One region of the Streptomyces sp. MK7 genome, then DNA from elsewhere that is predicted to be linked to it. Evidence: riboswitches for the same ligand, from Rfam matches in the RefSeq annotation. Region 1 holds a riboswitch; each other region holds the start of a gene.
What was found. A riboswitch is a leader RNA that binds a small molecule or an ion and turns the genes downstream of it on or off. The one in region 1 is predicted to bind thiamine pyrophosphate.
Positions count from the first base shown of each region.

Region 1 (7,933 bases):
TCGCGTACTTCGCCGAGATGGCCCGCGCCGCCACCTCCGCCGCGCTCGCCCGCGGCTACGCCCTCGTCATCCTCCCCGCGACCTCACGCCACGACGTGTGGTCGAACGTCGCCCTGGACGGCACGGTCGTCATCGACCCCTCCGACCAGGATCCGGTCGTCAGCGAACTGGTCCGGCAGGGTTTACCGGTGGTCAGCGACGGCCGCCCGGCCGGCTCGCTCCCGGTCACCGCCTGGGTCGACAACGACCACGAGGCCGCCGTGCTCGACATCCTCGACCACCTGGCCGAGGCCGGCGCCCGCCGCATCGGCCTGCTCACCGGCACCACCACCGACACCTACACCCACCTGTCGACCACCGCCTACCTGCACTGGTGCGAGCGCGTCGGCCAGGACCCGGTGTACGAGGCCTATCCCGCCCACGACCCCTGCGCGGGCGCCGTCGCCGCAGACCGGCTACTCGCCCGCCCCGACCGGCCGGATGCCGTCTACGGGCTGTTCGACCCGAACGGCACCGACCTGCTCGCCGCCGCCCGCCGCTACGGCCTGCGCGTACCCGACGACCTGCTGCTGGTCTGCTGCAGCGAGTCCACGGTGTATGCCAACACCGACCCGCCCATCACCACGCTCTCCCTCAAGCCGCGCCGCATCGGCACGGCGGTGGTACAGCTGCTCATCGACGCCATCGAGGGAGTCGATTCCGACCACCCGGTCGAGCAGGTCATACCGACCGAGCTGATCGTGCGCACCTCGTCCCAGCGGCGCCCACCGCGCACGACCGTCAGCCCGCCACGCGCACCGGAGGGGCACTGAGAAGCCCGGGGAGCACTGGGGGCAGCCGGTCGCGGGATCGCCGAAGACGGCCCAATCGGGGCGAAAGCCGCGGTGAACCGCAGTCCTGCTCCGATTCACCACCCCTGGGTCATCACATGGCGCGATCCGCATTCCTATGATGGGCCCACGACACCGCGGGCCGCTGCGACCAGGCAGTCCGAAGCGGTGCAGATGCGGCGCGATGGTGGAGGGGTCGATGACTCAGGGGGCCGGTCAGGGACCCGAAGTGGAGCGGACGGCGACGCTGCGCGACTTCCGGGTACCCGCGTATGTGAACGAGACCGGTCCGTACGCCCACAACACCCACCCCGCCGAGACCCTCCCGCCGACCGAGGACGGCTACCCGGACGCGTACACGCCCACCCAGCGCGACCTTCCCGTCATCAACCGCGGCGACACACTCCAGGTGACCGTGGACCCGGTCCCCGCACCGGCCGCCCAGCCCGTCACCGGGCCCGGCCCGCTGTACGTCGTCGGGGACGTGCACGGCTATCTCGACCAGTTGGTCGCCGCCCTGCAGGAACAGGGCCTCATCGACTCCGCCGGCCAGTGGTGCGCGGGCACCACGCGGCTGTGGTTCCTCGGCGACTTCACCGACCGCGGCCCGGACGGCATCGGCGTCATCGACCTCGTGATGCGGCTGTCCGCCGAGGCCGCCGCGGCCGGCGGCTACTGCAAGGCCCTCATGGGCAACCACGAACTGCTGCTGCTGGGCGCCAAGCGGTTCGGCGACACCCCCGTCAACTCCGGGGCGGGCACCGCCACCTTCCAGGCCGCCTGGCTGCTCAACGGCGGCCAGAAGTCCGACATGGACCGCCTCCAGGACCACCACCTGCAGTGGATGGCCCGCCTCGACGCCATCGAGGAGGTCGACGGCTATCTGCTCGTGCACTCCGACACCACCGCCTACCTCGACTACGGCGACTCGACCGAAGAGGTCAACGACACCGTCCACGAGACGCTCACGCGCAACGACGCGGACGAGTGCTGGGATCTGTTCCGCAAATTCACCAAACGCTTCTCCTTCCGCGACGAGGGCGGCGCCGACGCCGTGCGCTCCCTCCTCGATACGTACGGCGGCACCCGCATCGTTCACGGCCACAGCCCCATTCCCTACCTGCTGGGCCAAGTCGGCTCCGAGGACGGCGACGACACCGCGGGCCCCGTGGTGGAGGGACCGCACGTCTACGCCGACGGACTGGCCATCGCGATGGACGGCGGCGTGACCATGGCCGGAAAGCTGCTGGTCCAGCAACTTCCGCTGGACGCCTGACCGTTCACCGCGCGAGCTTCCCCCGCCGGACCCGGGCACGGCCGGGCACCCAATGGCACCCAATTTGTGAAAACCCCCTGTCACCGCGCGCCGTCACGGCTCTACCATCGGCTTATCCGTAGCAGGCTCCCCTCCGTTTCTGCCCGACGGCTCGCCGCCGTGCGAGCCCCAAGCCCTACGGAGCATCGGGGGATGCACATGAACAGCGTTCCGCAGCACCTGTTGAGCGAGGACCGCCAGGAATACGAGCGGATCCTCGATGAGGCGCTGCGCTCCGCCCCACACCGCCCGGAACTGGCCGCGCTCGGCCAGCGGCTCAACAGCGAACAGCTGCGCACCATGGCGCTCAACGCCACCGCTCTGATCACCGCGGCTGCCGCCACCGAGTACCACCACTACGTGAAGGTCCGCGAGGAACTGCGCAGGCCCGCACCGTCCACCCCGTCGTCCGCCGGCGACACCGGCTCCGCGGACCTGGGCGCGGCCGCCACCGGGCTCGCCACCACCATGGGCGAGGTCGCCGAGCCCACCGGCGCGGGCGCCGGCGCCGTCGTCGCGGTGCTCGCCCCCGTGCTCGCCGGAGTCGCGGCGGCCCTCTTCCTGCTCGTCGGCTACATCCTGGAGATGCTGGATCCGGCCCCCGCCTTCGCCCGGACCATGGTCACGGCGGGCTGGGTGTTCGGCGCCGTGACCGCGGCCGCGATCGTCGTCGCCGGCACAGGGCTGCTGCTCACTGCCCTGCGCAACCGCCCCTCGCCCGAGACGGGACCGTACGGCGAACTGGGCGCGGAACTCGCCCGGGCCAGGCAGGCCTGGCACGACGCCCTGCTCGAACGCGGCATCGTGCCGTTCCTGCGCGAGGCGCTCGCCGCCTCCGGCTCGGCCGCACACCGTACGGACCCGTCGGCACCGAGCGGCCGCATCCCGCAACTCGGCTACGGCCGGCCCGGTTTCAGCAGCCCCGACGACGGCGTCCCGGGCTCCCGTCCGAGCTTCTCCAGCCCCGACTTCACCAGCCCGGACTTCGGAGGGCCCGAGCACCAGCCGGAGTGACCAGCCCCCGGGGCCGCACCGGCCCGCTCCCGCAGGGGCAGTCGGCTACGGCACCGGCTGGTCCGGGCGGCACAAGCGGTGCCCCCGGACCAGAACGACCACCGTGACGCTTCGCCGCGCTCAGTCGGCGATCGGCAGGTACACCCGGTTGCCCGCGGCCGCGAACTCCTTCGACTTCTGAGCCATGCCCTCCTCGATCTCACTCCGGCTGGTGCCGTGTTCACGCCGGATGTCCTGCGAGATCTTCATCGAACAGAACTTCGGGCCGCACATCGAGCAGAAGTGGGCCGTCTTGGCGGGTTCCGCCGGGAGGGTCTCGTCGTGGAACTCCCGTGCCGTGTCCGGGTCGAGGGCGAGGTTGAACTGGTCCTCCCACCGGAACTCGAAGCGGGCGTCGGACAGGGCGTCGTCCCACTCCTGCGCACCGGGGTGCCCCTTGGCGAGGTCGGCGGCGTGGGCGGCGATCTTGTAGGTGATGACGCCGGTCTTGACGTCGTCACGGTTGGGCAGGCCCAAGTGCTCCTTGGGCGTGACGTAGCAGAGCATGGCCGTGCCCCACCAGGCGATCATCGCCGCACCGATGCCGGAGGTGATGTGGTCGTACGCCGGAGCGACGTCCGTCGTCAGCGGGCCGAGCGTATAGAACGGAGCTTCATCGCAGATCTCCTGCTGAAGGTCGATGTTCTCCTTGATCTTGTGCATCGGGACGTGTCCCGGGCCCTCGATCATGGTCTGTACGTTGAAACGCCTGGCGATGCGGTTGAGTTCCCCGAGCGTGCGCAACTCCGCGAACTGCGCCTCGTCGTTGGCGTCCGCGATGGAGCCCGGCCTGAGGCCGTCGCCCAGGGAGTACGTGACGTCGTAGGCGGCGAGGATCTCGCAGAGCTCCTCGAAGTTCTCGTAGAGGAACGACTCCTTGTGGTGCGCGAGACACCAGGCCGCCATGATCGAGCCGCCGCGCGAGACGATGCCGGTCTTGCGGTTCGCGGTCAGCGGCACATACGCCAGGCGCACGCCGGCGTGGACCGTCATGTAGTCCACGCCCTGCTCGGCCTGCTCGATGACCGTGTCCTTGTAGATCTCCCAGGTCAGCTCCTCGGCCTTGCCGTCGACCTTCTCCAGGGCCTGGTAGAGCGGCACTGTGCCGATGGGGACGGGGGAGTTGCGCAGCACCCACTCACGGGTGGTGTGGATGTTGCGGCCGGTGGAGAGGTCCATGACCGTGTCGGCGCCCCAGCGGGTCGCCCAGGTCATCTTCTCGACCTCCTCCTCGATGGATGAGGTGACCGCGGAGTTGCCGATGTTGGCGTTGACCTTCACCAGGAACCGCTTGCCGATGATCATCGGCTCGATCTCCGGGTGGTTGACGTTGGCCGGCAGCACCGCGCGGCCCGCCGCGATCTCCTCGCGGACGACCTCGGGAGAAACGTTCTCCCGGAGTGCCACGAACTCCATCTCCGGCGTGATCTCCCCGCGGCGCGCGTACGCGAGCTGCGTCACCGCCTGGCCGGCACGCCCCCGCCGCGGCTGGCGCGGCCGGCCCGGGAACACCGCGTCGAGGTTGCGCAGGCCTCCACGCGGCGAGGTGTGCTTGATCCCGTCGTCCTCGGGGCGTACGGGACGGCCCGCGTACTCCTCGGTGTCGCCGCGGGTGATGACCCAGTTCCCCCTCAGCGGTGACAGGCCCCTGCGGACATCGGTGTCGACGAGCGGATCGGTGTATGGGCCCGAGGTGTCGTACAGCGTGACCGACTGCCCGTTGGTGAGGTGCACCTGACGGACCGGCACCCGCAGGTCGGGGCGTGAACCCTCGACATACGCCTTGTGCCAGCCGATGGACTTCCCGGCCTCCTGGGACTTCTCGTCCTGAGCGGAGGCAGGCGTGCGTACGTCCTTGTTGGTCATGAGACCTACTCCCTACGCCGGCATTACCCGGTAACAGGTTCGGCGGTCGACGCAGCGGTTCTCGTCTGCCGACGTTTCATGTGAAACATCACTCGTTCCACGTGAAACATCGCAAAGACGAAGGTCAGCGCCCTCTCAGCCCGGTGCTCCGAGCTCCCGCGTGTGCAAAGGTGTCTACACGCTAGCGTCATTTGTGGCGCGGTGAACAGTGGGCCTCTGCCGTTCTTGCGATGATCTGGTGGTGACCACGACACAGCAGTCCCCCCATGGGCCCCCTCCCGGGAGCGGCGGCGGGCACGGGCACGCGCACAGCCACAGCCATGGACCGGCCGCCCCCGTTTCCCAGCACCTCCGCAAGGTCATCGCGGCCATCCTGATCCCGTTCGCCGCCGCGGTCGTGGTCGGGCTCGTGGTGCTCTGGCCCGGCGGCGCGCCGTCGCACCAGCGCACCGGTGTGGGCTTCGACCGGCAGACACGGCAGGCCACGGTCACCGAAGTGGTGGCGGTGAGCTGCAAGTCGGTGAACGCCTCCGGGGACACGCCGACCGGCGACACCTCGACGGCCGAGGGATCCTCCGCGCAAGCCCAGGCGACCGGTACCTGCAAGAAGGCCACGGTCCGTGTCGACACCGGCAACGACAAGGGGCGCACCTTCACCGAGATCGTGCAGCCGGACCAGTCACGGCAGCTGCACCAAGGCGAGAAGGTCGTGGTCGCCTACGAACCCTCCGCGCCGAAGGAACTTCAGTACTCGGTCACCGACGTCAACCGGCGCTTCCCGATGGCGCTGCTGGCCGGTGTCTTCGCGCTCGCCGTCGTGGTCGTGGGGCGGATGCGGGGCGTCATGGCGCTGATCGCTCTGGCCGTCAGCTTCCTGGTGCTGAACCTGTTCGTCCTGCCCGCCATCCTGCAGGGTTCGAACCCGCTGCTCGTGGCCGTGGTGGGGGCGAGCGCCATCATGCTGATCGCCCTGTACATGTGTCACGGCCTGTCCGCCCGCACATCGGTGGCGGTGCTCGGCACGCTGATCTCGCTGGTGCTGATCGGCATCCTCGGCTCACTGTTCATCGGCTGGGCCGCGCTCACCGGCAACACCGACGACAACACCGGTCTGATCCATGGCCTGTACCCGTCGATCGACATGAGCGGTCTGCTGCTCGCCGGGGTCATCATCGGCTCGCTCGGCGTCCTCGACGACGTGACCGTGACGCAGACCTCGGCGGTCTGGGAGCTGCACGAGGCCAATCCGGCCATGGGCTGGCGCGGGTTGTACCGCGCGGGCATCCGCATCGGCCGGGACCACATCGCGTCCGTCGTCAACACCCTTGTCCTCGCCTACGCGGGCGCGGCGCTTCCGCTGCTGCTGCTCTTCTCCATCGCGCAGAGCAGCGTGGGGACCGTCGCCAACAGTGAGCTGGTCGCGGAGGAGATCGTCCGCACGCTGGTGGGCTCGATCGGCCTGGTCGCCTCCGTGCCGGTCACCACGGCCCTGGCGGCACTCGTGGTCTCGGCCGACCGTACGAGTACCGGGCCGACGCCGGCGCGCGCGATGCCCGGTGTGCCGGCTCCCGCGCGCGGCGGCAGAGGACGACGCCGCAAGCGGTGATCCCGGGGCACCGGATCTCCCGCCGCTTCATGTGACCGGCGTACGCGGTGAAGCGTTACGCCACCGCACACGGCCCGTTGCCGAAACGCTTCAGCCCGCGCTCTGTTCCTCGGCCAGAATGCGCCCCAGCGCCTCGTCGAGGTGCGCGTCGAAGTCGGCCAGAGCGCCCTCCTGGCCCAGCGGCACCAACTTGTCCGTGCGGTCCAGGAACGCCACGAGGGGTGCCGTGGAGGAACGGAACAGCGCCCGGTCGCTGCCGACCTGAAGGCGGATCAGGACCTCGCTCAGCGAGTCCGCGTCCGCGGGCGAGATTCGGACATCGCCGTCCCCGCACGGTGTGCCCACCCCGTCGATCAGCAGCTCCCGCCCGAAGGCCCAGGTCACGGGGGCATCTCCGGGCAAGTGGAACGTCAGCCGCACGGCGTAGGGATCACAGGTCTCATACCGCAGCTCCACCGGGATGCGGAAGGAGAGCTCCTCGGACACGAGAAAGCTCATCATGACCTCTGCCTGTACGGACTCGCGCATCGCTACCCCGTCATCTGCCGTCGACTGGCCGGGAATCATCCCCGTGACACTGGTGGCATCTTGCTGAACGTACACAACAGATCACAAGGAGTAAGTTTTCAGATACTGATAGCGAGTGCGAGGGCGCCGGCACACCGTTCCACCTCGTGCTGCAGTTGCAGCGCCGCGGTCATCAGCCGGTCGTCCTGGTGGGCGGGAAGCGACAGGGCGATCGTCAAAGCCGTCGCGCCCACCGTGATGGGGACGGCCGCGCAGACCGTCCCCAGGGCGTACTCCTGCCGCTCCGTCACCGGCTGCATCCGGCGCATCCGTTCCAGACGCCGCAGGAAGCTGTGATTGTCACGGACCGTGTACGGAGTGACGGACCGCACGGGATAGCGGTCGAGGTGGTCGCGGCGGGCACCGTCGTCCAGCTGGGACAGCAGGCACTGGCCGACGGCGTGCGCATGCCCGGTCTCCCGGAAGCCGGCCCACTCCTCCACCGCCGGGTTGGCCGGGGTGTCGGAGACGCTCATGACCTCGATCTCGCCGTCCCGGTACGTCGCGTAGTACATGGGAGCACCGATCAGATCACGCCATTGTGCGAGCGTCTCGACGATCGTGCTGCGACGTTTCTGCGCGGCTCCGCTGCTGCCGAGTCGCTCGGCCGCCTCGCCCAGGAAGAACAGCCCCCGGTCGCGGTACAGGTAGCCCTCATGGACCAGGGTGCGCAACAGGTGGTAGGCGGTGGGAAGA
Region 1 covers NZ_JAVACL010000001.1:434,143-442,075, reverse strand. The annotation lists gene R2S09_RS02000 (LacI family DNA-binding transcriptional regulator) at 1-812, shown strand, start outside; gene R2S09_RS01995 (metallophosphoesterase family protein) at 1,015-2,106, shown strand; gene R2S09_RS01990 (hypothetical protein) at 2,299-3,159, shown strand; gene thiC (phosphomethylpyrimidine synthase ThiC) at 3,280-5,064, opposite strand; TPP riboswitch at 5,057-5,234, opposite strand; gene R2S09_RS01980 (YibE/F family protein) at 5,306-6,670, shown strand; gene R2S09_RS01975 (SsgA family sporulation/cell division regulator) at 6,761-7,198, opposite strand; gene R2S09_RS01970 (IclR family transcriptional regulator) at 7,297-7,933, opposite strand, start outside.

Region 2 (7,933 bases), on a different contig from region 1:
GGGCGAAGACGTCGTCCTGGTCGTAGTCGTCGGGCCCGTACGACAGATCGTCACGGCCGGCCGGGCTGCCCACGCCGTCCGCGCCGTCCGCCTCTTCCTGACCGTGGTGGCCGTCGTGACCGCCGTCGGCGCCTTCGAGGCCGGAATCCTCCAGGGCCCGGTCCTGGCGCTCGGCCTTGCCGCGGCGGCGCTTGGTCGTTTCGCCACTGGGGTGCCTGACCGCCCAGCCGGCGGCGAAGCCGCGGCGGAAGGACAGCGTGACGTAGGTCTGCCCGACCGCGAACGCGGCCGCGCCCACGCCGATCACCACCACGGACGGCATCAGCACACCGAGCACGACACACAGGAAGCCGGCGAAGGCGAGCAACCGCCAGCGCAGGCGCGCCTTGTACTGCAGCAGCACCTCACCGAGCAGCCACAGCGCGACGATGCCGAACGCGATGTAGAGGACCGTCCAGCCCATGTACGCCCCTCTCCCAGTGGCCGCTTCGCAGTCTGTCGTACGCGGGTACGGCCGGTCTAGGCCTGCGGCGGGTGGTGCAGGCCCAGGTTCTCGTAGATTTCCAGCGTCGCCGTGGAGTTGTTCAGCGTGATGAAGTGCAGTCCGGGCACCCCTTCGGCCAGCAGCCGCGCGCAGAACTCCGTGGCGAACTCGATGCCAATGGAGCGTACAGCCGTCGGATCGTCTTGTGCTGTGAGGATCCGCTCTTTCAGGGCGTCCGGGAAGGCGGCGTTGGTGAGGGACGGGATGCGCGCCAGCGTCTTGGCACTGGCGATCGGCATGACCTCGGGGATGATCGGGGTGTCGCAGCCGGCGGCCGCGACCCGGTCGCGCAGGCGCAGATAGTCCTCGGGCTGGAAGAACATCTGCGTGATGGCGTAGTCGGCGCCCGCGCGGCACTTGTCGACGAAGTGGCGTACGTCGGTCTCCCAGTCGTCGGAGCGCGGGTGCATCGCGGGGAAGGCCGCCACACCGACGCAGAAGTCACCGGAGGTCTTGATCAGTTCGACGAGTTCGGCGGCGTAGGTCAGCCCCCGGGGGTGCGCCACCCAGTCGCCCATCGGGTCGCCAGGCGGGTCGCCGCGCAGCGCCAGCATGTTGCGGATCCCGGCGTCGGCGTACTGACCGATGATGTTGCGCAGGTCGGCCACCGAGTGGTCGACGGCGGTCAGGTGGGCGATCGGGGTGAGGGTGGTGTCGGAGGCGATGGCCTCGGTCGCCTTGACCGTGCCCGCGCGGGTCGAGCCGCCCGCGCCGTAGGTCACGGAGACGAAGTCGGGCGCCACGGCCTCCACGCGGCGCAGCGCGTTCCACAGGTTCCGCTCGCCCTTCGGGGTCTTGGGGGCGTAGAACTCGAAGGAATACGTCGTCTTGCCCGTCGCGAGCATGTCGCGCACGGTACGGGCGTGGTCCGACCTGGTGGATGCGGTGCCGAGGGCCATAGTCGCAGGTTAGCCAGGGGGCGGCGGTCCCCCAACCGAACGCCGGGAATTTGCCGGAATTGCCGGGTTCTTGTCCACCTGTCGGACAACCGGGCCCGATACGAGGCGGTAGGAGTGCCCCGGCCGTCCGGAAGGCGAGACGCCTGCCCCGCCGTCGCCCTGCTCGACCGCCCGGTCAGGGCGTGTCCGCCTGCCGCAGCCGCTTGGCGAACTCGGCCGCCGCCGCGCCGGGGTCCTCGGCCTCGGTGATCGCCCGGACCACGACGACACGGCGGGCGCCGGCGTCGAGGACCTCGTCCAGGTTGCCGAGGTCGATGCCGCCGATGGCGAACCAGGGGCGGTCGGTGCCGAGGGAGGCCGCGTACCGGACCAGGCCGAGGCCGGGTGCGTGGCGGCCGGGCTTGGTGGGGGTGGGCCAGCAGGGGCCCGTGCAGAAGTAGTCCACGCCGTCCTGGACGGCGGCCGCGGCGGCCTCGGACTCGGCGTGCGTGGAGCGGCCGATCAGGACGCCGTCGCCGAGTATCGCGCGGGCCGCGGGCACCGGCAGGTCGTCCTGGCCGAGGTGGAGCACGTCCGCGCGGGCGGCGTGGGCGACGTCGGCGCGGTCGTTGACGGCGAGCAGCTTGCCGTGGCGGGCGCAGGCGTCGGCGAACACCTGAAGGTGCTCCAGCTCATCCCCCGCCTCCATGCCCTTGTCGCGCAGCTGCACGATGTCGACCCCGCCCGCCAGCACCGCGTCGAGGAACCCGGGCAGGTCGCCCTGGCGGGTACGGGCGTCCGTGCACAGGTACAGGCGCGCGTCGGCGAGCCGGTCACGGGCGGCGGCTGCGGCGGTGTCGGGCACGGGCATGGGTGGATTCCCCCGGTTCGGTGCGGTGGTGCGTTGTCGGCGCGGTGTGTCGAGGGCGTACGGGCCGCGGCGGAGCGGCGGTGGCGAAGCGGCCGTGGCCGCCCCGCCGTGGCCCGTACGCCGGACGGGTTGTTCAGGCGGTACCGGTCAGACGGCAAGCGCCTGGGCGCGGCGCTTCACCTCCGTGCCGCGATTCTCGCTCAGGGCCTGCGCGGGGGTGCCGGGCAGGGTCGGGTCGGGGGTGAAGAGCCACTCGATCATCTCTTCGACCGTGAAGCCGTCGTCCCGCAGGAGCGTCAAGGTCCCGGACAGGCCCTTGACGACCTTGTCACCGTCGATGAAGGCGGCGGGCACGTGCAGCGCGCGGTTCTCACCACGGCGTACGGCGATGAGCTGGCCCTCCTTCACCAGCTGCCGCACCCTCGTCACCTCGACGCCGAGCATCTCGGCGATCTCGGGGAGGGTGAGCCAGGCGGGGACGAGAGCATCGATCTTCGCGTCAATCTCGGTCACGGATCCAAGCCTGCCATCCGCCACCGACAGTCGGAAGTCAGGCCCGTCCGCCTGGGAGAACCCGCAGGAGAACATCGCACGTACGGCGCCCTGCGGCGCCCCTCGAAACCCCGCGGCGCACCGCGTGGCGCCCTACGCCGTGGCCGCCTTCAGCGGCCTGGCCGGGTCCGCCAGCAGCTCCGGGTCCATCGGCGTGCCGGCCTCGATCAGCCGTCTGCCCTGCGCCAGGTCCCGCGGCCGGCCGACCGCCAGCAGGGCGACCAGCCGGTCTCCGCGCAGCCAGCAGACCGTCCACGCCGGGCCGGACGGCTCGCCGCGCCAGACGGTGGCGTCGGCGGACGTGTGGTGACCGGCGTACTGCACGAAGCGGCCGAACTGCTCGGACCAGAAGTACGGCACCGGGTCGTAGGCGGCGGGGGTCAGCCCGATCATGTCGGCGGCGACCGTGCGCGGGCCCTGGAGCGCGTTGTCCCAGTGGTGGACCAGCAGCCGCTCGCCGTACCGCTTGGAGGGGAAGGAGGCGCAGTCCCCGACGGCGTACACGTCCGGCACGGACGTGCGCAGATGGTCGTCGGCGAGCACCTCCCCCCGCTCCCCCAGCGCGATGCCCGAACCGGCGAGCCAGGCGGTCGCGGGGCGCGCGCCGATGCCCACGACGACGGCGCCCGCGGGCAGCCGCGAGCCGTCGTCGAGCACCACCGCGCCGGGCTCGACGCGTGCCACGCGCGCGTGCGTCCGCAGCTCGGCGCCGCTGTCGGCGTACCAGGTGGTCATCGGCGCGGCCACCTCGGCGGGCAGGGCCTCGGCGAGCGGCCGGTCCGCGGCCTCCACCACGGTCACCGCGCAGCCCGCCTCGCGGGCGGCGGTGGCGAACTCGGCGCCGATCCAGCCCGCGCCGACGACCACGATGTCGTGCTGCTCGGCGAGCACGGGCCGCAGCCGTTCGGCGTCGTCCAGGGTGCGCAGCAGATGGACGCCGGGGACGCCCTCGGCGCCGGGGAGCCGGATCGGCTCGGCGCCGGTGGCGACGACGAGGACGTCGTAGGGCACCGGTCCCTCGGAGGTGTCGAGCACATGGGCGTCGGGGCGGACGGCGAGCGCCTCGCAGCCGAGCCGCAGTTCGAGGCCGAGCGACTCGAAGTCGACGTCGAAGGCCGAGCCCTCGGCCTTGCCGAGCAGGACGGCCTTGGACAGCGGCGGCCGGTCGTAGGGCTGGTGGGGTTCGGCGCCGATCAGCGTGACGGTGCCGGCGAAGCCCTGCTCGCGCAGGGCGACCGCGGTCTGCACACCGGCCATGCCCGCGCCCACGACGACCACCCGCCGCGGCTGTGACATGCCCTGTTCCTGCGTCTGCTCGCTCACCTGATCACCATAGTCACCGACGGTTCGGTCGGTCAGGGGGCATGCGAGAGGCTCCCTTACGAGTGCTCTGCCGCAGGGGCTAGGGTGGCCCCCGACAAGCACTCGCGGGAGCCCGGACGCACCGGGCTGAGAGGGAGGCTGGCGGCCTCCGACCGTACGAACCTGATCCGGGTCATGCCGGCGAAGGGAGGGGCTGGACGCCCATGTCGTTGCCACGTACGTCAGACGTCCTGGTCATCGGGGGCGGGATCATCGGGCTCGTGACGGCCTGGCGGGCCGCGCAGCGCGGGTTCGCCACGGCCGTGGTGGACCCCGAGCCGGGCGGTGGGGCCGCGCAGGTGGCGGCCGGAATGCTGGCCGCCGTCACCGAACTGCACTACGGCGAGCAGACCCTGCTCGGGCTGAACCTCGCCTCGGCCCGCCGCTATCCGGACTTCGCGGCCGAGCTGACCGAGCTGACCGGCCACGACCTCGGCTACCGCCGCTGCGGCACGCTCGCCGTGGCGCTGGACGCCGACGACCGTGCCCACCTGCGGGAACTGCACGGCCTTCAGCGCGCCTCGGGCCTGGAGTCGGAGTGGCTGTCCGGGCGGGACTGCCGGCGCCTGGAGCCGATGCTCGCGCCGGGCGTGCGCGGCGGGCTCCGGGTGGACGGCGACCACCAGATCGACCCGCGGCGGCTCGCCGCCGCCCTGGTCGCCGCGTGCGAGCGGGCCGGGGTGGTCCTCCACCGCGCGTGGGCCGAGCGGCTCACCGTGCGGGGGGACCGGGCCACGGGCTGTGTGCTGCGCGACGGCACGGAGCTCGGCGCGGAACAGGTGGTGCTCGCCGCGGGCAGCCGCAGCGGGCAGCTGGCCGGGGTGCCGGACGAGGTGCTGCCACCGGTTCGGCCGGTCAAGGGGCAGGTGCTGCGGCTGACCGTGCCCAAGCGCTACGCGCCGTTCCTGAGCCGCACGGTGCGGGCCATGGTGCGCGGCAGCCACGTCTATCTGGTGCCGCGGGTCAGCGGCGAGCTGGTCATCGGCGCCACCAGCGAGGAGCTGGGCTGGGACACCACGGTGACGGCCGGCGGGGTGTACGAGCTGCTGCGCGACGCCCACGACCTGGCCCCCGGGATCACCGAGCTGCCGCTGACCGAGACCCGGGCCGGGCTGCGCCCCGGCTCACCCGACAACGCGCCGCTGCTCGGCCCGACCGAGCTGGACGGGCTGCTGCTGGCCACCGGCCACTACCGCAACGGCGTGCTGCTCACGCCGGTCACCGGTGACGCCATGGCCCACGTCCTGACCACCGGCGAACTCCCGGACGAGGTCCGTCCCTTCACCCCGCGGCGGTTCGCCGCCGTCCCGATGGAGCAGCCCGCGTGAACATCTCCGTCAACGGCGAGCCCCGCCGTATCTCGCCCGGCACCGTGCTGGACACCGTCGTGCGGAGCCTGACCGCGGCGCCCTCCGGGGTGGCCGCCGCCCTCAACGAGACCGTGGTCCCGCGCGCGCAGTGGCCGTCCACGACCCTGAGCGAGGGCGACCGCGTCGAAGTGCTGACCGCCGTGCAGGGAGGCTGACCCATGGCCGACGATCTGCTTGTCCTCGGTGACACGTCCTTCGCGTCCCGGCTGATCATGGGCACGGGCGGTGCGCCCAGCCTGGAGGTGCTGGAGCGGGCCCTGGTGGCGTCCGGCACGGAGCTGACCACCGTTGCCATGCGCCGGGTGGACCCCTCGGTGCACGGCTCCGTGCTGTCGGTGCTGGAGAAGCTGGGCATCCGGGTGCTGCCCAACACGGCGGGCTGCTTCACGGCGGGCGAGGCGGTGCTCACGGCCCGTCTCGCGCGCGAGGCGCTGGGCACCGACCTGATCAAGCTGGAGGTCATCGCCGACGAGCGGACGCTGCTGCCGGACCCGATCGAGCTGCTGGACGCGGCGGAGACGCTGGTCGACGACGGCTTCACGGTGCTGCCGTACACCAACGACGACCCGGTGCTGGCGCGCAGGCTCGAGGACGTGGGCTGTGCGGCGATCATGCCGCTGGGCTCGCCCATCGGGTCCGGGCTGGGCATCCGCAACCCGCACAACTTCCAGCTGATCGTCGAGCACGCGCGCGTGCCGGTGATCCTGGACGCGGGCGCCGGCACGGCCTCGGACGTGGCGCTGGCCATGGAGCTGGGGTGTGCGGGGGTGATGCTCGCCTCGGCGGTGACGCGGGCGCAGAAGCCGGCGGTGATGGCCGAGGCGATGCGGCATGCGGTGGCGGCGGGGCGGATGGCGCGGCTGGCGGGGCGGATCCCCAAGCGGCACTTCGCCGAGGCGTCTTCTCCTGCGGAGGGCTTGGCCGTGCTGGATCCGGAGCGTCCGGCCTTCTAGGTGCTCGCGGGTTGCGGAGCGGGGTTCGCTCGCCGCGCCGGCGGGGTCCGCCTGCGCCCACCCGTGCCGCCTGGGGGTACCTCCCAGGCGTTGAGCACTGAGGGAGGCACGACTGCCCGCAGGCTCCCGCACGACTGGCCGAGGCTCCCGCACGGCCGGCCGCGGGCTTGTGTGCAGCGCGTCACAGGTCGGCTGCAGTCGGGCCGTGGAGAGCGACTGGGAGCGGTCCGTGTCCGTCGTGGCTCGTACACTCGCCTGCGTGGATACGACCCTTCAGGACCCATTGGTCGGGCAGGTGCTCGACGGCCGTTATCGCGTCGACGCGCGGATCGCCGTCGGCGGGATGGCCACGGTCTACCGGGGCCTGGACACCCGCCTGGACCGCGTCCTCGCGCTGAAGGTGATGCACCCCTCACTCGCGGCCGACGGGTCCTTCGTCGAGCGGTTCATACGGGAGGCCAAGTCGGTGGCCCGCCTGGACCACCCCAACGTCGTGCAGGTCTTCGACCAGGGCACCGACGGGTCGTACGTCTATCTCGCCATGGAGTACGTCTCCGGCTGCACCCTGCGCGACGTGCTGCGCGAGCGCGGGGCGCTGCAGCCGCGCGCCGCCCTGGACATCCTGGAGCCGGTGCTCGCCGCGCTGGGCGCCGCGCACCGCGCCGGGTTCGTGCACCGCGACATGAAGCCGGAGAACGTCCTGATAGGGGACGACGGCCGGGTCAAGGTCGCCGACTTCGGTCTGGTGCGGGCCGTGGACACGGTGACGAACACCACCGGCGCGGTCCTCGGCACCGTCTCCTACCTCGCCCCCGAGCAGATCGAACAGGGCACCGCCGACCCCCGGGTCGATGTGTACGCGTGCGGGGTCGTGCTCTACGAGATGCTGACCGGTGGCAAGCCCCATCAGGGGGAGAGCCCCGCCCAGGTGCTCTACCAGCACCTCCACGAGGACGTGCCCGCTCCGTCGGCCGCCGTGCCGGGGCTGGCGTACGAGCTGGACGAGCTCGTGGCGACGGCCACCGCCCGCAACCCGGAGGTACGGCCGCACGACGCGGTGGCGCTGCTGGCGCGGGCCCGCGAGGCCCGCGCTGCGCTCGGCCCGGAGCAGCTGGACGCGGTGCCGCCGCAGGCACTCACCGAGGACCACGACAACGCCGAGGACCGTACGAGCGTCATACCCCGGGCGCTGACGGTGCCGCGCCCGCTGCCCGTGAACGAGGAGGACGAGGCCTCGGCGGCCGAGGCGGCGGTCCACCGCACCAGCCGCCTGGAGACTCCCCCCGCGCCGCGGCGTCCGGCCCGCCGGCCCCGGCGCGTCCTGCTGACCGTGGTCGCCGCCGTCCTGCTGGTCCTCGGGGTCGGCGGCGGCGTGTGGTACATCAACTCCGGCCAGTTCACCA
Region 2 covers NZ_JAVACL010000005.1:155,582-163,514, forward strand. The annotation lists gene R2S09_RS09420 (hypothetical protein) at 1-463, opposite strand, end outside; gene metF (methylenetetrahydrofolate reductase [NAD(P)H]) at 520-1,443, opposite strand; gene thiE (thiamine phosphate synthase) at 1,619-2,287, opposite strand; gene R2S09_RS09435 (Rv2175c family DNA-binding protein) at 2,441-2,806, opposite strand; gene R2S09_RS09440 (FAD-dependent oxidoreductase) at 2,939-4,168, opposite strand; TPP riboswitch at 4,263-4,374, shown strand; gene thiO (glycine oxidase ThiO) at 4,372-5,535, shown strand; gene thiS (sulfur carrier protein ThiS) at 5,532-5,732, shown strand; gene R2S09_RS09455 (thiazole synthase) at 5,736-6,530, shown strand; gene pknB (Stk1 family PASTA domain-containing Ser/Thr kinase) at 6,790-7,933, shown strand, end outside.
Region 2: another riboswitch for thiamine pyrophosphate. It lies ahead of thiO (glycine oxidase ThiO); the one in region 1 lies ahead of thiC (phosphomethylpyrimidine synthase ThiC).

Region 3 (7,933 bases), on a different contig from region 1:
GCTCTCCGGCCGAGCGGACCGGCGCCCCGTCCGGGGTCCTCCTCCAGGACGGCCCCGCGCCGGAGGACGACCCCGAACCCGGCGAGGCCGACCCCCAGCGTCCCCTGCCGCCCCGCCGGCCGCCCACCGGCCTGCCCTGGGGCATCGCCGTGCTGGCCGCCGGCCTCGCCGTCGAGGCCTACGCCGGCCGCACCCCGGACTCCTCCGGCGCCTCCGCCCCCGCGCTCCCCGGCGGCCTCGCCGCCGACTCCACGCCGGTGCTCGTCGGCTGGCTGCTGACCGCTCTCGGTCTCGCCCTCGCCGGCCCCGGCCTCACCCACCTGTGCGGCCGGCTGCTCCAGGCGGCCGGGCCCGGGGCCGTGCGCCTCCTGGCCGGCCGGATCCTGATGGAGGAGGCGGGCCGCATCGGCCGCCCGCTGGGCGTGGTGTGCGCGGTGGCGTCGGGGACGTACGCCATGGGCGTCCTCTACGAGGGCAGTACGCCCGTCCTCGGTCCGCTGACCGCCCTGGGCGCGCTGCTCGTGGCCGGCTGCACCGTGGCCACCCTGCTCACCGCGGCCGTGGAGGCGCGGCAGGCCCGCGCCGACGTCACCGCCGCCCTGCTGCGGCTCGGCGCGCCCGCCACGACGCTGCGCTCCGCCGCGGCCCTGCGCGCCGGCGTGCTGCTGGCCGTCTTCGCCCCGCTGACCTTCCTGATCGCCGACCTCGCCGCGCTGCCGCTGACCCGCTGACGAACGCGGGAACGCGCGCGAACGCGGGGAACGCGGGGAACGCGGGCGAAAAAGGTTCCGCGCCGGCGATGAGTTCCGCGCCGAGGCCCGGTCTACCCCCTCGAACGGCACGGACGACGTGCACGTGCGCACCGACGGGAGAGACCCACCATGTACCAGCAGATGATCTTCGTGAACCTGGCGACCGACGACGTGGCCGCGTCCCGGAAGTTCTTCACCGAGCTCGGCTACACGATCAACCCGCAGTTCTCCACCGACGACTGCTCCTGCGTCGTCATCAGCGACACGATCATCGCGATGCTGCTCAGCAAGCAGCGCTACGCCGACTTCACCAAGAAGGAGATCGCGGACGCCACGAAGACCAGCGAGGTGCTGATCTGTCTGAGCGCCGAGAGCCGCGAGAAGGTCGACGAGCTGGTCGACAAGGCCGTCGCCGCCGGTGGCACCGTGAGCGGCGGGACCCAGGACCACGGCTACATGTACGGCCGCGCCTTCGACGACCTCGACGGGCACACCTGGGAGGTCATGTGGATGGACCCGGCGGCGGTACAGGGCTGAGCGAGGCGGCGGGACACGGGCCACCCAAGACGTTCAAACGTCTGCGCGGTTAATAAAAGGGCAAAGCCAACGCCCTTTCGGGGCCTATGCGTTGACAGTTCTGACGGAACGCTTATAGACCTGAGCCTCCTGGGGGTGCCGGGGCAGCCGCGTCCTCCGTGGTCGCCCCAACGCCCCCTTCACCCCCCGCAATTGCGCATCCGTGAAGGGCCAAGGCCATCTTGTCCATATCACTGTCCCGCCGTACCGCACGTTCCGTGCGCGTCCTGGGCGTCGCCGCCTCAGCCGCCGCGCTCGCGCTCGGCGCCGCAGGCAACGCGCTCGCGTGCAACATCAGCGAGTTCTCCGCCGAAGCCACGTGCGCCGGCGGCAAGGGCGTCATCGTCGTCACCGACAAGGACGCGTCCGGCACCCCGGCGGTCGTCTCCGTGTTCCTCGAGAACAACGGCGCCGACGCGAAGAGGATCGGCACCCCCCAGGAGGTCAAGGGCTCCGCCGAGGGCAACACCGTCACCTTCGCCGAGGACTGGCAGCCGGACGCCGTCTACCGCATCCACGTCAAGGCCGGAGGCAAACTGGTCGACGAGGACATCAGCCCCAACCTGACCACCCCGTCCACGGCCTGTACGCCGGCCACGCCGAGCGCACCGGCCACCCCGTCGAAGCCGGCCCCCCCGACCCCGTCGGCATCGGCGTCGTCGGCGACGCCGTCGAAGCCCGGCACGGCGACTCCGGCTCCGTCCGAGTCGCAGAGCAGCACCGCTCCCGCGGGCACCGTGAGCAACGCTCCCTCGCCCGCCGTCGGTGACTCCAACCTCGCCGAGACCGGTGCGAGCTCCAATACCGGTCTGATCGCCGGCATCGCGGCCGCCCTGGTCGTCGTCGGCGGAGGCGCGGTCTTCCTCGGCCTGCGCCGCCGTGGAGCGAACGGCGGGCGCTGACGCCACCGTTCAAGCCGTCGGCCGTGGCCGGTCCCCGTGTCCGAGGGGGCCGGCCACGGCCTTTCCCGTCTCATCCTGACGCGGACCTCTCTCCAGGGGCGCGGTGATCAGCCGAGTACGACCGTCTCGGCCGCGTCGAAGGCGACCCCGACCTCGTCCCCGACATCCGGGGCCGACCGCAGCGGGCAGGCGGCCTCCAGGCGTGGCGCGTCCTGCGGCTGGAGGCGGACGGCGACGTGGGTGCCCTTGAAGGTGCGGGCGGCGACCCGGCAGCGCAGGCCCTCGTCGGTGGGGACGAGACGGACACCGGCGGGCCGTACGACGAGGGTGCGGGCGCCCTGCGGGGCGTCCTCGGGCACCGGTACCTTGCCCCACGGGGTGACCGCCGCCTCCCCCTCGACCCTCGCCTCGACGACGTTCTCGAAGCCGAGGAAGCGGGCCACGAAGGCATCCGCCGGCCGCTGCCACACCTCAAGGGGCGTACCGGACTGGGCGATCCGGCCCTCCCGCATCACCACCACCCGGTCGGCGAGCGCGAACGCCTCGCCCTGGTCGTGGGTGACGGCCAGCACGGTGGTGCCCAACCGCCCGAACAGCTCCCGCAGTTCGACGACGAGGCGTTCGCGCAGCGAACGGTCGAGCTGGCCGAGGGGTTCGTCGAGCATCAGCAGCCGGGGCCGGGGCGCGAGAGCGCGGGCGAGGGCCACCCGCTGCTGCTCACCGCCGGAGAGCGCGGCCACGGCTCGGGCGCCGGCCCCCGGCAGCCCGACCAGACCGAGCAACTCCCCCACCCTGGCCGCCCGTTCGCCCCTGGTCGCGCCGCGCATCCGCAGTCCGAAGCCGACGTTCCCGGCCACGTCCCGCTGCGGGAAGAGCTGGTGGTCCTGGAACATCAGGCCGACCTCGCGCCGGTGCGCCGGCACCCCCGTCTGGTCCCGTCCGTCGAGCAGTACCCGCCCGGAGTGCAGCGGCTGGAGTCCGGCCACCGCCCGCAGCAGCGTCGACTTGCCGCTGCCGCTGGGTCCGAGCACACATACGATCTCGTGTTCGGCGACCGTGAGATCGACGGCGTCGAGCGCGGCCCGCCCGCCGAAGCGCACGGTCGCGGCCTGAAGGCCCAGCAGCATCTAGAACTCCCCGCTCCGGTCGGTGCGCAGCCGTTCGAGGACGAGCAGCGCCACCGCGCACACCACCATGAGAATCGTCGACAGGGCCATGGCCTGCCCGTAGTTGAGGTCGCCGGGCCGTGACAGCAGCCGGGCCACGGCGACCGGCAGGGTCGGGTTGTCGGGCCGGGCGATGAACACGGTCGCCCCGAACTCCCCCAGTGACACGGCGAAGGCGAACCCGGCGGCGACCAGCAGCGCCCGCCGCACCATCGGCAGGTCGACCTCCCGCCACACCCGCCACGGCGACGCCCCGAGCACGGCCGCCGCCTCTCGCAGCCGTACGTCCACCGCGCGCAGCACGGGCAGCATGATCCGCACCACGAACGGCACGCCGACCAGGGCCTGTGCGAGCGGGACCAGGATCCAGGACTGCCTGAGGTCGAGCGGCGGCTCGTCCAGCGCGATCAGGAAGCCGAAGCCGACCGTCACGGCGGACACCCCGAGCGGCAGCATCAGCAGCGCGTCGAAGCCGCGCACGATCCGGCCGGAGTCGCGGCGGGCGAGCGCGGCGGCGGCGAGGCCGCCCACGACCACGGCGACGGCGGTCGCGGCGGCGGCGTAGGAGAAGGAGGCGCCGATGGCGTGGATCGGCGCGACCAGGAAGGTCCCGCCGTCGGAGTCGGTCAGCGCCCGGTAGTAGCCGAAGCCGGGCGCGGTGAGCGAGCGCTGCACCAGCACGGCGAGCGGCAGCAGCAGGAGCAGGGCGATGGTGGCGAGGACGGCGGCCAGCAGTGTCCACTGACCCGCGCCGCGCGGGCGGCGGGCGGTGCGGGAGGCGTCCACCAGCTTCAGCGCGGTCTCCCGGCGCCGTACGGTCCACGCGTGCACGGCGAGGATCGCGCCCACCGCCAGGAACTGGACGATCGTCAGCACGGCCGCGGTGGACAGGTCGAAGATCTCGGAGGTCTGCCGGTAGATCTCCACCTCGAGGGTGGAGAAGGTGGGGCCGCCCAGGATCTGCACCACGCCGAAGGAGGTGAAGGTGAACAGGAAGACCATGAGCGCGGCGGCGGCGAGGGCCGGGGCCAGGGCGGGCAGGGTGACCTTGCGCCAGGCCGTCAGCGGCGAGGCGCCCAGCATCCGGGCGGCCTCCTCCTGCCGCGGGTCGAGCTGGGACCACAGCCCGCCCACCGTCCGTACGACGACCGCGTAGTTGAAGAAGACGTGGGCCAGCAGGATCGCCCAGACCGTGGTGTCCAGCCGCAGGCCCCACAGTTCGTCGAGCAGCCCCCCGCGCCCGACCAGGGCGAGGAAGGCGGTGCCGACGACGACGGTGGGCAGCACGAACGGGACGGTGACCACGGCCCGCAGGACCTGGCGGCCGGGGAAGTCGAGGCGGGCGAGGACATACGCGCCGGGCAGCGCGACCAGCAGGGTGAGCGCGGTGGAGGCGAGCGCCTGCCAGGTGGTGAACCACAGCACGTGCCGGATGTCGGACTGTCCGAGCACGTCCACGATCCGCCCGACGTGCCAGGACCCGTCGTCCTTCAGACCGCGCCGGACGATCGCGGCGACGGGACAGGCGAAGAACACCGCGAAGAACGCGACGGGCACGGCCATCAGGCCGAGCCGCGCCGCGTTCCCCTTACGGCTGCCCGTACGGTCCGTGCCGTCGGCTACTTCAGGACGAGCGAGGTCCACGACTTGACCCACTGGTCACGGTTGGCGGCGATCTTGTCGGGCGCCATGGTCTCGGGGTGCTCGGCCTGGGGGCCGTACTCGGTGAACTCCGAAGGCACCTGGGCGCCCTTGGTCACCGGGTAGACGAACATGTTCAGCGGCATGTCCTCCTGGAACCGCTTGGTGAGCAGGAAGTCGAGGAACGCCTTGCCGCCCTTGGTGTTGCGGGCGTTGTCGAGCAGTCCCGCGTACTCGATCTGCCGGAAGCAGGTGCCGTACGCCACCCCGGTCGGCGCGGTCTTCGGCTTCGGGTCGGCGTAGACGACTTCGGCGGGCGGCGAGGAGGCGTAGGAGACGACGAGCGGCCGGTCGCCCTTGGCCTTCTTGCCGCCGGCGGATCCGGAGAACTCCTGGTTGTAGGCCTGCTCCCAGCTGTCGACGACCTTGACGCCGTTGGCCTTGAGCTTCTTCCAGTAGCCCTGCCAGCCGTCGTCACCGTACGTGGCGGCGCTGCCGAGCAGGAAGCCGAGGCCGGGCGAGGAGGTGGCGGCGTTCTCGGTGACGAGCAGGTTCTTGTACTGCGGCTTGACGAGGTCGTCGAAGGAGGCCGGCGGGGTCAGCTTGTGGTCGGCGAAGTACTTCTTGTCGTAGTTGACGCAGATGTCGCCGGAGTCGATCGGCGTGACCCGGTGCTTGGCCTCGTCGACCCGGTACTCGGGCAGCACCAGGTCGGAGCCCTTGGGCTGGTACGGCTGGAACAGACCGTTGTCGAGGGCGCGGGAGAGCAGGGTGTTGTCGACGCCGAAGAAGACATCGCCCTGCGGGTGGTCCTTGGTGAGGACTGCCTTGTTGACGGCCTGGCCGGCGTCGCCGTCCTTGAGGACCTTGACGGTGTAGCCGGAGGTCTTCTCGAAGGCGGCGACGACGCTCTTGGAGGCGGCCCACGAGTCGTGGCTCACGAGGGTCACGGTCTTGGAGTCGGCGGCCTTGGCCGTCCCCTTGCCGTCGGTCGACCCGCACGCGGACAGCGTGACGAGGCCGAGTCCGACCGCCACGGCGACGAACGTCTTGTTGTGCACTGGATTTCCTCCTGGGGGTTGGCCAGGAAGAGACGCGGCCCCGCCCGGGACCCGCGAGGATGCCCGGGCAGGGCGCAACAGCTCGAGTGATGACCGAACTTCCTACCCAGAATGACCTGGGCGAGGTTCAGAGGGTCTGCGGCCGGTGCCGCACTCTCAGCGCTGTGGCGCTCCCCTGTCGGAATATGAAGATATGGACGGCCACAGACTACCGCCCGGGCGTCACCAGGCCACCACCCGGGCGTCGACCGGCCACCGTCCGGCTACCTCTCGGTGGCCGCCAGCTGACCGCAGGCCCCGTCGATCTCCTGCCCGCGGGTGTCCCGGACGGTCACCGGCACCCCGTGCGCCGCGATCGCCTCGACGAACGCCTTCTCGTCCTCGGGGCGTGAAGCGGTCCACTTCGAGCCGGGGGTCGGGTTGAGCGGGATCAGATTGACGTGCACCGGCTTGCCCTTGAGAAGGCGGCCGAGCCGGTCGCCGCGCCAGGCCTGGTCGTTGATGTCCCGGATCAGCGCGTACTCGATGGACAGCCGGCGCCCGGACTTCGCGCTGTACTCGAAGCCGGCGTCCAGCACCTCCCGCACCTTCCACCGCGTGTTCACGGGGACGAGGGTGTCGCGCAGCTCGTCGTCGGGGGCGTGCAGGGAGATGGCGAGCCGGCACTTGAGGCCCTCGTCGGCGAACCGGTGGATCGCCGGGACCAGGCCCACCGTGGAGACGGTGATCCCGCGCTGGGAGAGCCCCAGCCCGTCCGGCTCGGGGTCGGTCAGCGCGCGGATGGCACGGATCACCCGGTTGTAGTTGGCGAGCGGCTCGCCCATGCCCATGAAGACGATGTTGGACAGCCGCGCCGGACCACCGGGCACCTCGCCGTCCCGCAGAGCCCGCATGCCGTCCACGATCTGATGCACGATCTCGGCGGTCGACAGGTTCCGGTCGAGCCCGGCCTGCCCGGTGGCACAGAACGGGCAGTTCATCCCGCACCCGGCCTGCGAGCTGATGCACATGGTCACCCGGTCCGGGTAACGCATCAGCACCGACTCCACGAGCGTGCCGTCGAACAGCCGCCACAGCGTCTTGCGGGTGGTCCCCTGGTCGGTCGACAGATGCCGTACGACCGTCATCAGCTCGGGAAGCAGCTCCTCGCGCAGCTTTGCCCGGGAGCCGGCCGGGATGTCGGTCCACTGCTCCGGGTCGTGCGCGTACCGCGCGAAGTAGTGCTGCGAGAGCTGCTTGGCACGAAACGGCTTCTCACCGATCGCGGCCACGGCCTCCTTGCGCTCGGCGGGCGACAGATCGGCAAGGTGCCGCGGCGGCTTCTTGGCTCCGCGCGGGGCGACGAAAGTGAGTTCTCCGGGCTTGGGCATGGTGGTACCAGTGTCGCAGATCCACTCGGGTGACCTGGGGCTGCCGGTCGGGGCACCTGTCGCTGGCGGTAGTCGCTGGTCGGCCCCCGGGGGGTCTCGGACGGCCCAGAGACGGCACAGCCAGGCAGGCAGGCTGAGGCGCCTCGTTGTCAGTGCGCCCGGCTATGGTGCGTCCGCCATCAAGGGCAACGCTCCGGGGAGGGGCTTTGGGAGCCAGGACAGGACTGCTGGTGTACGCCGACGGCCACGTGCCGGGCTTGCTGCGACGCGTGGGGGCGGCAGACCGTGATCGGACGGCCACCATGGTGCGGCGGCTGTATCCGGGCGGGGAGATCGAGGAGTGCGAGGGCTCGAATCTCTACGACGGCGTGTACCCGCCGAAAGGAACGGTGTACGCAGCCAGCTGGCCGGGCGCAGAGGTCATAGGTGATCAGAGGGTGATGATCGACGCCCCTTCGCAGCTTC
Region 3 covers NZ_JAVACL010000008.1:39,468-47,400, reverse strand. The annotation lists gene R2S09_RS12655 (hypothetical protein) at 1-731, shown strand, start outside; gene R2S09_RS12650 (VOC family protein) at 882-1,289, shown strand; gene R2S09_RS12645 (LAETG motif-containing sortase-dependent surface protein) at 1,517-2,230, shown strand; gene R2S09_RS12640 (ABC transporter ATP-binding protein) at 2,338-3,357, opposite strand; gene R2S09_RS12635 (iron ABC transporter permease) at 3,358-4,959, opposite strand; gene R2S09_RS12630 (thiamine ABC transporter substrate-binding protein) at 5,016-6,098, opposite strand; TPP riboswitch at 6,180-6,285, opposite strand; gene rlmN (23S rRNA (adenine(2503)-C(2))-methyltransferase RlmN) at 6,362-7,468, opposite strand; gene R2S09_RS12620 (DUF6928 family protein) at 7,699-7,933, shown strand, end outside.
Region 3: another riboswitch for thiamine pyrophosphate. It lies ahead of R2S09_RS12630 (thiamine ABC transporter substrate-binding protein); the one in region 1 lies ahead of thiC (phosphomethylpyrimidine synthase ThiC).